3 regions of the Cellulomonas sp. P4_A2 genome follow, and region 3 is predicted to be linked to each of the others. Evidence: predicted binding sites of a transcription regulator. Region 3 holds the regulator's gene; each other region holds the start of a gene.

Region 1 (3,270 bases), on a different contig from region 3:
GTGACCGTCGGTCGTCGCGAACACGATGTTCTGCGACGGGACGTCGAGCAGCGCAGCCGCGGCTCGGATGTCGTCGGCGTCCTTCGCGACGTCCATCGCGAGCACGGCCTCCATGCTCCGGCTCGGCTGCAGGGCGGTCCACGCGAGCGCGACCTCGAAGCGGCTGCCCGGCGCGTTGTCCGGCACCGGCGCGCCCGCCACGGTGTCGACGTCGAGCACGTCGGAGACGATCGGGCCGTGCACCGTCTCGCGCACCGGGAGCCGGATCGGGTCACCGCCGTTGACGGTGATGATCTCGGTGCGCTCGGTGATCGGCTCGGTGCCGCCGTTCATCCGCGTGGTGCTGCCGTCGACCCGCTCGAGGAAGAAGTCGCTGACGTCCGCGCCCAGGTTGGTCAGGCCCCAGGCGAGGTTCGCGTTGTGGCCGATGACGACACCGGGCATCCCGGCGAACGAGAAGCCGGACACGTCGTAGGGGCACGCGCTCGAGACGTCCGCGCACCGCAGACCGACCTGCGCCCAGACGCCCGGCGCGGAGATGCCCAGGTGCGGGTCGTTGGCCAGCAGCGGCTTGCCCGACTCGGTCAGCGCGCCGCCGACGACCCACGAGTTCGACCCGACGCCCTCGCCCTCGCCGACCAGGTGCGGCACCGCCTCGAGGGCCTTCTGGGCGCTCGCCATCGCCCGCTGCAGGTCGTCCTGCCCCAGGTCGAGGCTGGTGGTCGACGCCGTGCCCGTCACCGTGCTCGGCAGGTCCTCGCGCGTCAGGATCGGCGCGTTCAGGTCCTGCGGGTAGGCCGGGTAGAGCTGGTCGACACGGGCCACGTCACCGATCGTCGAGAACGCGGCCGCGCGGCCCAGCTCGTCGTCGAAGTTGCCGCGCAGGTCCCACGCCATGGCCTTGAGCCACGCCAGCGAGTCGACCGGGTCCCACTTCTCCGGGTCCTTGATGTCGAGCTGGAGGTCCAGGATCGTGTACTCGACCGCGATCGCACCCTTCGGCTTGCCGTCCAGGTACGCGTTCACGCCGTCCGCGTACGCCTGCAGGGCCGCCCGCGTGGCCGGTGTGACCTGCTGCCACTCCTGCTCGGCGACCCGTCGCCAGCCCAGCGTCCGGGTGACCTTGTCCGCGTCGACGGCGTCCTTCACGTTGCCGACGAGCTCCGCGAGCCGGCCGGACGTCACGTGCCGGCGGTAGTCCATCTCGAAGAACCGGTCCTGCGCCGCGACGTACCCCTGCGCCATGAACAGGTCACGCGACGACCGCGCGGTGATCGTCGGGACACCCCGGTCGTCGCGCGTGACCGTGACGTCGGCGCCGAGGCCCGGGAGATCCAGTGAGCCCGCGACCTCCGGCAACGGGCGGCGGACCACCACGAACCCGGCGACGACGACGCCGACGAGGACGACGACGAGCACCACGGCGAGCGTGATGAACGAGAGGCGGACCAGGTGACGACGAGGCACGCTTCGGAGGGTACTTCGCCGGACCCTGAACCGTTCGATCGCGTGGTCGCTCGGAATGTCGGGGCCCCGGATGCCGTTAGGATTGGCACTCGGATGTTGTGAGTGCCAGGTCCTCGTCTGATCGCCTGAGCCGCCGACCACCTGCCAGGAGTCGTTCTTCGTGCCTACCTACGCCTACGCCTGCACCGCCTGCGGCCACGCCTTCGAGGCGGTCCAGTCCTTCAGCGACGACTCCCTGACCGTGTGCCCCGAGTGCGACGGACGCCTGCGCAAGGTGTTCTCGTCCGTCGGTGTCGTGTTCAAGGGGTCCGGGTTCTACCGCAACGACGCCCGCGCCGGAGCGAAGTCGTCCACCCTGAGCCCAGCGCCGTCGACGTCGTCCTCCACGTCGGATTCGTCGTCGTCCACCTCGACGACCCCCGCGCCGGCACCTGCGCCCTCGACCCCCGCGCCCGCAGCGAAGCCGGCCGCGACCTCCTGATCTCCCCGGCGCCGCCTCTGACGGCGTCTGCCTGTTCTCGATGACTCGGGCTCGAGGTGCTGGGTGTCACCAGCCGACCACAGCCCCGCCGCCCGCGTTCTGCGGCCCGGACTCGTCGAGGAGGCTCGACGGCCTCCTAACGTCGGGGCATGCGCGATCTCGCCGGCCGGCCGCCACCGCTCACCCCGCGCCGGCCTCCCTTGCCCGTCCGGCTGCGGGTCTTCCTGTGGCGGTGCCGGTTCCTGGTCTGCGCGCTCTTCCTCGGCCTCGCCGCAGCCTCGACGGTCCAGGCGGTCCGACCGCCTGCGGCGCCCACCGTCGGGGTCGTCGTCGCGGCCCGCGCGGTTCCCGCCGGTGTCTCGCTGACCGCGTCCGACGTGCGGGTCGCCCGATACCCGGTCGCGACCGTGCCCGACGGTGCGCTGACCGCTCTCGCGTCCGCCGTCGGCGCCTCGACGGCCGTCCCGCTCAGCGCCGGCAGCCCGCTCGGGCCCGGCGTGCTCGCCTCCGCGGAGGTCAGCGGACCACCCGGAACGGTCGTCGCGACGGTCCGGTTCGCCGACCCCGCCGTCGCCGGTCTCCTCTCGGCCGGTATGCACGTGGACGTGCTCGCGGCGACCGCCGAGGGCGGCCCGGGAGGGGTGGTCGCGCGCCGGGCGCTCGTCCTGCCCGTCGCGCGCCCGCCCGCCGCGTCGAGCGGGCTGCTGGGCGGTGGCGCCTCCGGCGACGACTCGGTCCCCGTGCTCGTCGCCGTGTCGCCCGACGAGGCGCCCGCGCTCGCTGGCGCCGCCGCCTCCGCCTTGCTGTCCGCCGTCGTCGTGCCATGATCGATCGGATCGATCGACCAGCAGTGCACACCCGCGGCGTCGCACGGACGACAGCCCACCCCTCCACGAGGAGCACCCATGACCGACCGGATCAACAGCGGCCTGCGCGGAGCAGGCGAGCGGCTGCAGGGCACCGCGAAGGTGCTCCAGGGATTTAAGGACTTCGTCTCACGCGGCAACGCGATCGAGCTCGCCGTCGGTGTCGTCATCGGCGCCGCGTTCGGGGCCGTCGTCAAGGCGTTCGTCGACGGGCTGATCAGTCCCCTGATCGCCGCGATCTTCCGCAAGACCGACCTGAGCAACGTGCTCACGTTCGAGATCAACGGGGCCATCTTCTCGATCGGCCTGATCCTGAACGCGATCATCCTGTTCCTGTTCACGGCCGCCGCCGTCTACTTCTTCATCGTCCTGCCCCTGAACGCCCTGGCCACCCGCCGCAAGGCCGGCATCGAGGACGAGCCGGCGGCCCCCGCCGAGGACATCCTGCTGCTCCAG
Region 2 (3,270 bases), on a different contig from region 3:
CGCGAGGGCGCCGGCCACGGCGTGGGCGACGAGCGGACGCGGTTCGCGCGGCACGACGAGCACCAGCACGACCGGCCGGCGCGCCCCCTCGAACGGGGCGGTGCGGTCGCGGAGGGCGGCGAGGGCGGCGGCGTGCACGGTCGCGGTCGCGTCGACGCCCGGGGGGTCCACGACCGTCCGGCGGGCGAGCGCGTCGAGCGCGGGCTCGACCAGGACCGTCCACCACGCCAGGACGTCGGCGTCGGGCGAGAGGGCCAGGACCCGTGCGCAGGCGGCCAGGTCGCCGGCGAGCGCCGCGTCGACGACGGCCGTCGGCGTCCGCTCGGTCGGCGGGCGCACGTCCGCGGGCGCGGCGACGTCGGTGGCCAGCGCGATCCGGGCCGACTCCGCGGGGGCGACACCGTCGAGCGTCAGGCGCCGCATGACGAGCAGCCGCTCGACGTCCGTCGACGAGTACCGCCGGTGCGCGCCGGCCGAGTGCTCGGACGGGCCGAGCCCGTAGCGACGGTCCCAGGTGCGCAGGGTGGCAGGTGCGACGCCCAGGCGCCGGGCCACGGCCGCGACGGCGAGCGCGGGCGCGTGGGCAGCCTGCGGCTCGTCGTCACCAGACATGACCATGGCGCGATTGTGCCAGTCCGAGCCGCGAAGTTCGTCCGGGGGAACCTCTGGACACGGATCGACTACCTGCGGTAATGCGGCCAATCGCTTCATCGAATGGCGGGGCGAACCGGTCTTGAACAACTCTTGAAGCGGTTGTAACGTCCTCCCCAACGCGTCATCCCGTGGGGCACACCCCACGGCAACCCGTACATCACGAACTTCCGGCACAGCCGCCGATCCGCGGCCTGTGACGGAGCGACTGAGGAGGAAACCATGGCCGAGATCTCCCGACTCCCCGGACCCGTGATGGATCTGTGGGAGTGGCAGTTCGAGGGCGCGTGCCGTGACGCAGACCAGGACCTGTTCTTCCACCCTGAGGGCGAGCGTGGATCTGCGCGACGCCGCCGCGCCGAGGCCGCCAAGGCCATCTGCGCCACCTGCCCCGTCATCAAGGAGTGCCGCGAGCAGTCGCTCACGGTGCGCGAGCCCTACGGCGTGTGGGGCGGGCTGTCGGAGGACGAGCGCACCGCCGTCCTCGCTCAGCGCAGCCGCAGGACGCGCGTGGGCTGAGACCTGACGTCCACGAGACCCCTCCGGCGATCAACGGCGATCGCGGAGGGGTCTCGCGTGTCCGGGCCGGAACGAGAACGGCCCCCTCGGTCCGAGGACCGAGGGGGCCGTGCTACGAGGTGCGTCAGATCACTTGACCACGACGGCCAGGATGTCGCGGGCCGAGAGGATGAGGAGCTCCTCGCCCGCGTACTTGACCTCGGTACCGCCGTACTTGGAGTAGATCACCTTGTCGCCGACGGCGACGTCGAGCGGGACCCGGTTGCCGTTGTCGTCGACACGGCCGGGGCCGACCGCCAGGACCTCGCCCTCCTGGGGCTTCTCCTTGGCGCTGTCCGGGATGACGAGACCGGAAGCGGTCGTCGTCTCTGCCTCGAGCGTCTTGACGACGATCCGGTCCTCGAGGGGCTTGATGGAGACCGACACAGCGGACCTCCCCTTCGCATGTGAGTAGTTCGTGAGTCCGAAGAGCGCTGTCGGGCCACCGTCGTCGCGGGTGCCGGGGCCAGGAGCGCCGTTGGCACACTCACGGGGAGAGTGCCAGCTCCTCACTCTAGGAAGGCGTTAGCACTCGGTCAAGGCGAGTGCCAACTGCCGACAGCGAACAGTCCCGCCGTGCAAGGATCGGCGGCATGGACTCCGAGGGCCTCTCCCAGCTCCTCAGCCCCACCGGCTGGGCTCTGCTGTCGGCGTTGCCGCCCTACGACGAGTCCCGCACGATGGCGCTCTCGACCCGCCTCAAGGAGGAGGGCCTCGACCCCGTGCTCGTCGCGGCGGCGCTGACGCAGTCGCGCTTGCGGGCCAAGGCGACGACCAAGTTCGGCGACTTCGCCGGCGGGATGCTGTTCACGGTCGCTGGGCTGGAGCAGGCCACCCGCCTGAACGTCGCCGCGCACCACGCCCGGCGGTACCGCGACGCCGGCAGCACGCGCGTCGCGGACCTCACGTGCGGGATCGGCGCGGACGCGATGGCCTTCGCCGGCATCGGGCTGCGGGTGCTGGCCACGGACGTGGACGAGGCGACCGCGGCGATCGCGACCGTGAACCTGCGGCACTTCCCCGACGCCGAAGTGCGCCACGGGGACGGTCTCGCGCTGGACCTCGAGGGCGAGGGTGTCGACGGCGTGTACGCCGACCCGGCCCGCCGGACCTCGTCGGGAAGCCGGGTGTTCGACCCCTCGGCCTACGAGCCGGCGTTGGACAGGGTGCTCGAGCTGCGCGAGAGGGTGCCCGCGCTCGGGCTCAAGCTCGGACCGGGCATCCCCCACTCCGCCCTGCCGATGGACGCGCACGCGCAGTGGGTGTCCGTGGACGGCGACGTCGTCGAGCTCGGGCTGTGGTTCGGTCCGCTGGCGCCCGAGGGGCCGGGACGGTCCGCGCTCGTGCTCCGCGACGGGCAGGCGCACACGATCCTGGCGAGCAACCCGGACGGCATCTACCGGCCGCCGTCCGGTGAGGTCGGCGCGTACCTCTACGAGCCCGACGGCGCCGTGATCCGTGCGGGACTGGTGGGCGAGCTGGCCGATCAGGTGCGCGGCCGGCTCGTCGACCCCACGATCGCGTACGTGACCTCCGACGTCCTGACTCCCGTGCCGACCGCGACGGCCTACCGCGTGCTCGACACCATGCCGTTCGGGCTCAAGCGGCTCAAGACGTACCTGCGGGAGCGGGACGTCGGGAGGCTGACGATCAAGAAGCGCGGCACCGCCGTCGTGCCGGAGCAGCTGCGACGCCAGCTCGACCTGCGCGGCAGCGCCTTCGCGACCATCGTCCTGACGCGCGTCGCGGGCAGCCAGCAGGTGCTCGTGGTCGAGGCCGCCTGATGGCCGCACCCGTCACGCTGCCGTTCGCGCACTCCGAACGGTCCACCGTCGGGATCGAGTGGGAGGTCGCACTCGTCGACGCCGACTCCGGCGACCTGCGCCAGGCGGCCGAGACGATCCTGGCCGCCGTCCGTCCCGCCGACGGCGGCGAGCACCCGCTGATCACGCAGGAGCTGCTGCTCAACACCGTCGAGCTGCGGTCGGGGAAGTGCACGGTCGTCGCCGAGGCCGTCGCCGACCTGCAGCGCGCGCTCGACATCGTCGGCGAGGCCGCGCA
Region 3 (3,270 bases):
GTCACCGGCCGGGCCGCCGGCGGGGCCGACCTCGCCCTGGCCCGTGAGCTTGATGCGGGTGCCCGTGTCCACGCCCGCGGGGACGTCGACGCTCAGGGTGCGACGCGACCGGACCCGGCCCTCGCCCGAGCACTCGGTGCACGGCTCGGGGATGACGCTGCCGAACCCGTGGCACGCCGCGCACGGTTGGGTGGTCATGACCTGACCGAGGAACGAGCGGGCCACGCGCTGCACGGAGCCGCGGCCGCCGCAGACCTCGCACGTGCGGGGCGAGGTGCCCGGCCGGCAGCACGTGCCCGAGCAGGTGGGACAGACGACCGCGGTGTCGACGGGGACGTCGCGGTGCACGCCGAACGTCACGTCGGCCAGGTCGAGGTCGAGGCGGACCAGTGCGTCCTGGCCACGACGCGCCCGCGGGATGGGACCGCGCTGTTGCGCGGCGCCCGTCGCGGCACCGAAGAACGTCTCGAAGATGTCCTGGAAGCCGAAGCCGCCACCCATGCCCCCACCGGGCGACGACGGGTCGCCGCCCATGTCGTACGCGCGACGCTTCTCGGGGTTGCCGAGCACGTCGTAGGCGCGCGACACGTCCTTGAAGGTGTCCTCGGACCCGGCGTCCGCCCCGGCGACGTCCGGGTGGTGCTCGCGCGCGAGCTTGCGGTACGCCTTCTTGATCTGCTCGGGCGTCGCGTCCCGCGGCACGCCGAGGATCTCGTAGTAGTCGGTCACGGGAGGATGTGCTCGCTTCCGGTGGGAGTGCTGGTCAGGTCCGTCATTGGGCGAGGATCCGCGTGAGGTAGCGCGCGACCGCGCGCACCGCGGACATGGTCGCCGGGTAGTCCATGCGCAGGGGGCCGATGGAGCCGATGCGCGCCACCGAGCCGCTTCCCTCGTCGCCGTAGCCGGTGGTCACGAAGCTGGTCTCGACGAGGCCGTCGTGCTGGGTCTCGCGACCGATCCGCACGGTGACCGCCTGCGTGTCCTCGGCCATCTCCGAGAGCAGCCGCAGCAGGACGACCTGCTCTTCCAGGGCTTCGAGCACCGGCCCGATCGAGCGCACGTCGGTGCCACCGGCGCGTGCAAGGTTCGCGGTGCCCGCGAGCACGACGCGCTCCTCGCTCTCCTGCGCCAGCGTCTCCTCGAGCACCGCGACGACGCTGCGGACGAGATCCTGGTCCGCGGGCTCGAACGCCGGCGTCAGGTCCGCGAGCGCCACGGGCAGCTCGGACAGCCGACGACCTGCGGCGCTCACGTTCAGCCGGGCGCGCAGGAGGGCGACGACCGACTCGTCGAGGTCGCGGTCCAGCTCGAGCGTGCGCTGCTCGACGCGCCCGGTGTCGGTGATGAGCACGACGAGCAGGTGCCGCTGGCCCACGGGCACGAGCTCCACGTGCCGCAGTGCCGACCGTCGCAGCGAGGGGTACTGCACGACCGCGACCTGCTGCGTCAGCTGCGCGATGACGCGCACCGCCCGGTCGACGACGTCGTCGAGGTCCTGCGCGTTCTCCAGGAACGTACCGATCGCGCGGCGCTCCGGGCTGGACAGCGGTTTGACGCTCGAGAGCTGGTCGACGAAGAGCCGGTAGCCCTTGTCGGTGGGCACGCGACCGGCCGAGGTGTGCGGCTGCGCGATGTAGCCGCCCTCCTCGAGGGAGGCCATGTCGTTGCGGATGGTGGCCGGCGAGACCCCGAGGGAGTGCCGCTCGACCAGCGCGCGCGACCCGACCGGCTCGCGGGTGGCGACGTAGTCCTCGACGATCGCGCGCAGGACGTCCAGACGCCTGTCGTCGCTCATCTCTCGCCTCCTCGCCCAGCCTCGTGGTTCGCGCACGCACGCCGGTAGCACTCGCCCGGCAGGAGTGCCAATGCTACGCCGCGCCGCCGACACCACCGGGTGCTCCGCGCACAGCGGAACCGGCGCGCCCCGACGACCCCCGTGCGGCGGCCACCTACGCTGCCCGGGTGAACCAGGACCGCTACGGCTCCGACGTCCTGCGTGGCTCGGGCTCGACACACCATCGCGCACCACGCACCAGCCGCCCGCAGGCGGCCGAGACCGGCCTCGTCGTGGAGGAGGTCACCACCGGCTGGGTCGGTGCGGTCGTCCGCGTCGAGAAGTCCGGTGGCATCCACGTGGTCGTCCTGGAGGACCGCGCCGGCCGCACCCGCACGTTCCCGCTCGGCCGGGGCTTCTGGGTGGACGGCGAACCCGTGGCGCTCACCGCGCCGGTCCGCGCGACCGCACCCGCCAAGCCCACCCGCACGGCCTCCGGCTCGGTCGCGGTGCACGACGCCCGGGCGCGCGTCGCCCGCGGAAGCCGGATCTGGGTCGAGGGCAAGCACGACGCCGAGCTGGTGGAGAAGGTCTGGGGCGACGACCTGCGCCTCGAGGGCGTCGTGGTCGAGCTCCTCGACGGCGTCGACAACCTGCCCGACGCGATCCGCGACTTCGCCCCGGGTCCGGGCCGCCGCGTCGGCGTGCTCGTCGACCACCTCGTCGCCGGGGCCAAGGAGAGCCGGATCGCCGCGGAGGCCGTCCGTCTGGCCCCCGCCGGGACGGTGCTCGTGCTGGGCCACCCGTACGTGGACGTCTGGCAGGCGGTCCGGCCCGAGCGCATCGGCCTGAGTGCCTGGCCGACGATCGAGCGCGGCACCGAGTGGAAGCACGGCATCCTGCGCGAGCTCGGCTGGCCGGCGCAGGACCAGGCCGATGTCGCGCGGGCGTGGCAGCGGATCCTGCGCTCGGTCCGCAGCTACGCCGACCTCGAGCCCAGCCTGCTCGGCCGCGTCGAGGAGCTCATCGACTTCGTCACCACATGACGGTGCCCGGCCCTCGCGGACGAGGACCGGGCACCGGGTGTGGAGCGGTCAGGCGACGGCGGCGATCGGGTCGCCGAGCAGCCGCTTGAACAGGAACGCGCTCGCGAGGAGCACGACCGGGACGGCGACGAGCAGGCCGATGCCGCACAGGATGGCGCCCGCAGCCAGGATCAGGATGCTGAGCAGGTAGAACAGGATCGTCGTCGACAGGTTCGCCGTGATGAGCTGGTAGCTCGCCTTGATGGCGTCCACCGGCGCGAGCTGCTTGCCGATCACGAACCAGAACGTGAAGAACAGCAGGAAGTTCACGACGAGCGAGACGAGCCCCCCGAAGAACGGGATGAGGCTGAGCACCACGGAGATGCCGGTCAGGATCAGGGCCGTCACGATCACCGGGCCGGCGTCGACGAACCGGAAGAAGTCGCCGAAGCCGATCGGGCGCCCCTCCGT

Evidence for each region. Region 3 encodes HrcA, which represses chaperone genes, less so after heat shock. Its sites were predicted from a motif close to TTNGCACTCGNNNNNNNCGAGTGCNAA; they were not measured.
Region 1: the regulator HrcA is predicted to act here: its motif matches at 1,550-1,576, upstream of AC1DUE_RS12835 (FmdB family zinc ribbon protein).
Region 2: the regulator HrcA is predicted to act here: its motif matches at 1,735-1,761, upstream of groES (co-chaperone GroES).

Annotation. Positions count from the first base shown of each region.
Region 1 covers NZ_JBFUHG010000012.1:29,022-32,291, reverse strand. Annotated here, with positions in the region: gene AC1DUE_RS12840 (penicillin acylase family protein) at 1-1,467, opposite strand, end outside; gene AC1DUE_RS12835 (FmdB family zinc ribbon protein) at 1,628-1,948, shown strand; gene AC1DUE_RS12830 (SAF domain-containing protein) at 2,098-2,775, shown strand; gene mscL (large conductance mechanosensitive channel protein MscL) at 2,854-3,270, shown strand, end outside.
Region 2 covers NZ_JBFUHG010000016.1:116,953-120,222, reverse strand. Annotated here, with positions in the region: gene AC1DUE_RS15200 (MerR family transcriptional regulator) at 1-618, opposite strand, end outside; gene AC1DUE_RS15195 (WhiB family transcriptional regulator) at 874-1,170, shown strand; gene groES (co-chaperone GroES) at 1,300-1,596, opposite strand; gene AC1DUE_RS15185 (class I SAM-dependent methyltransferase) at 1,803-2,993, shown strand; gene AC1DUE_RS15180 (glutamate--cysteine ligase) at 2,993-3,270, shown strand, end outside.
Region 3 covers NZ_JBFUHG010000002.1:82,904-86,173, forward strand. Annotated here, with positions in the region: gene dnaJ (molecular chaperone DnaJ) at 1-729, opposite strand, end outside; gene hrcA (heat-inducible transcriptional repressor HrcA) at 773-1,795, opposite strand; gene AC1DUE_RS03185 (DUF3097 domain-containing protein) at 1,963-2,820, shown strand; gene AC1DUE_RS03190 (hypothetical protein) at 2,869-3,270, opposite strand, start outside.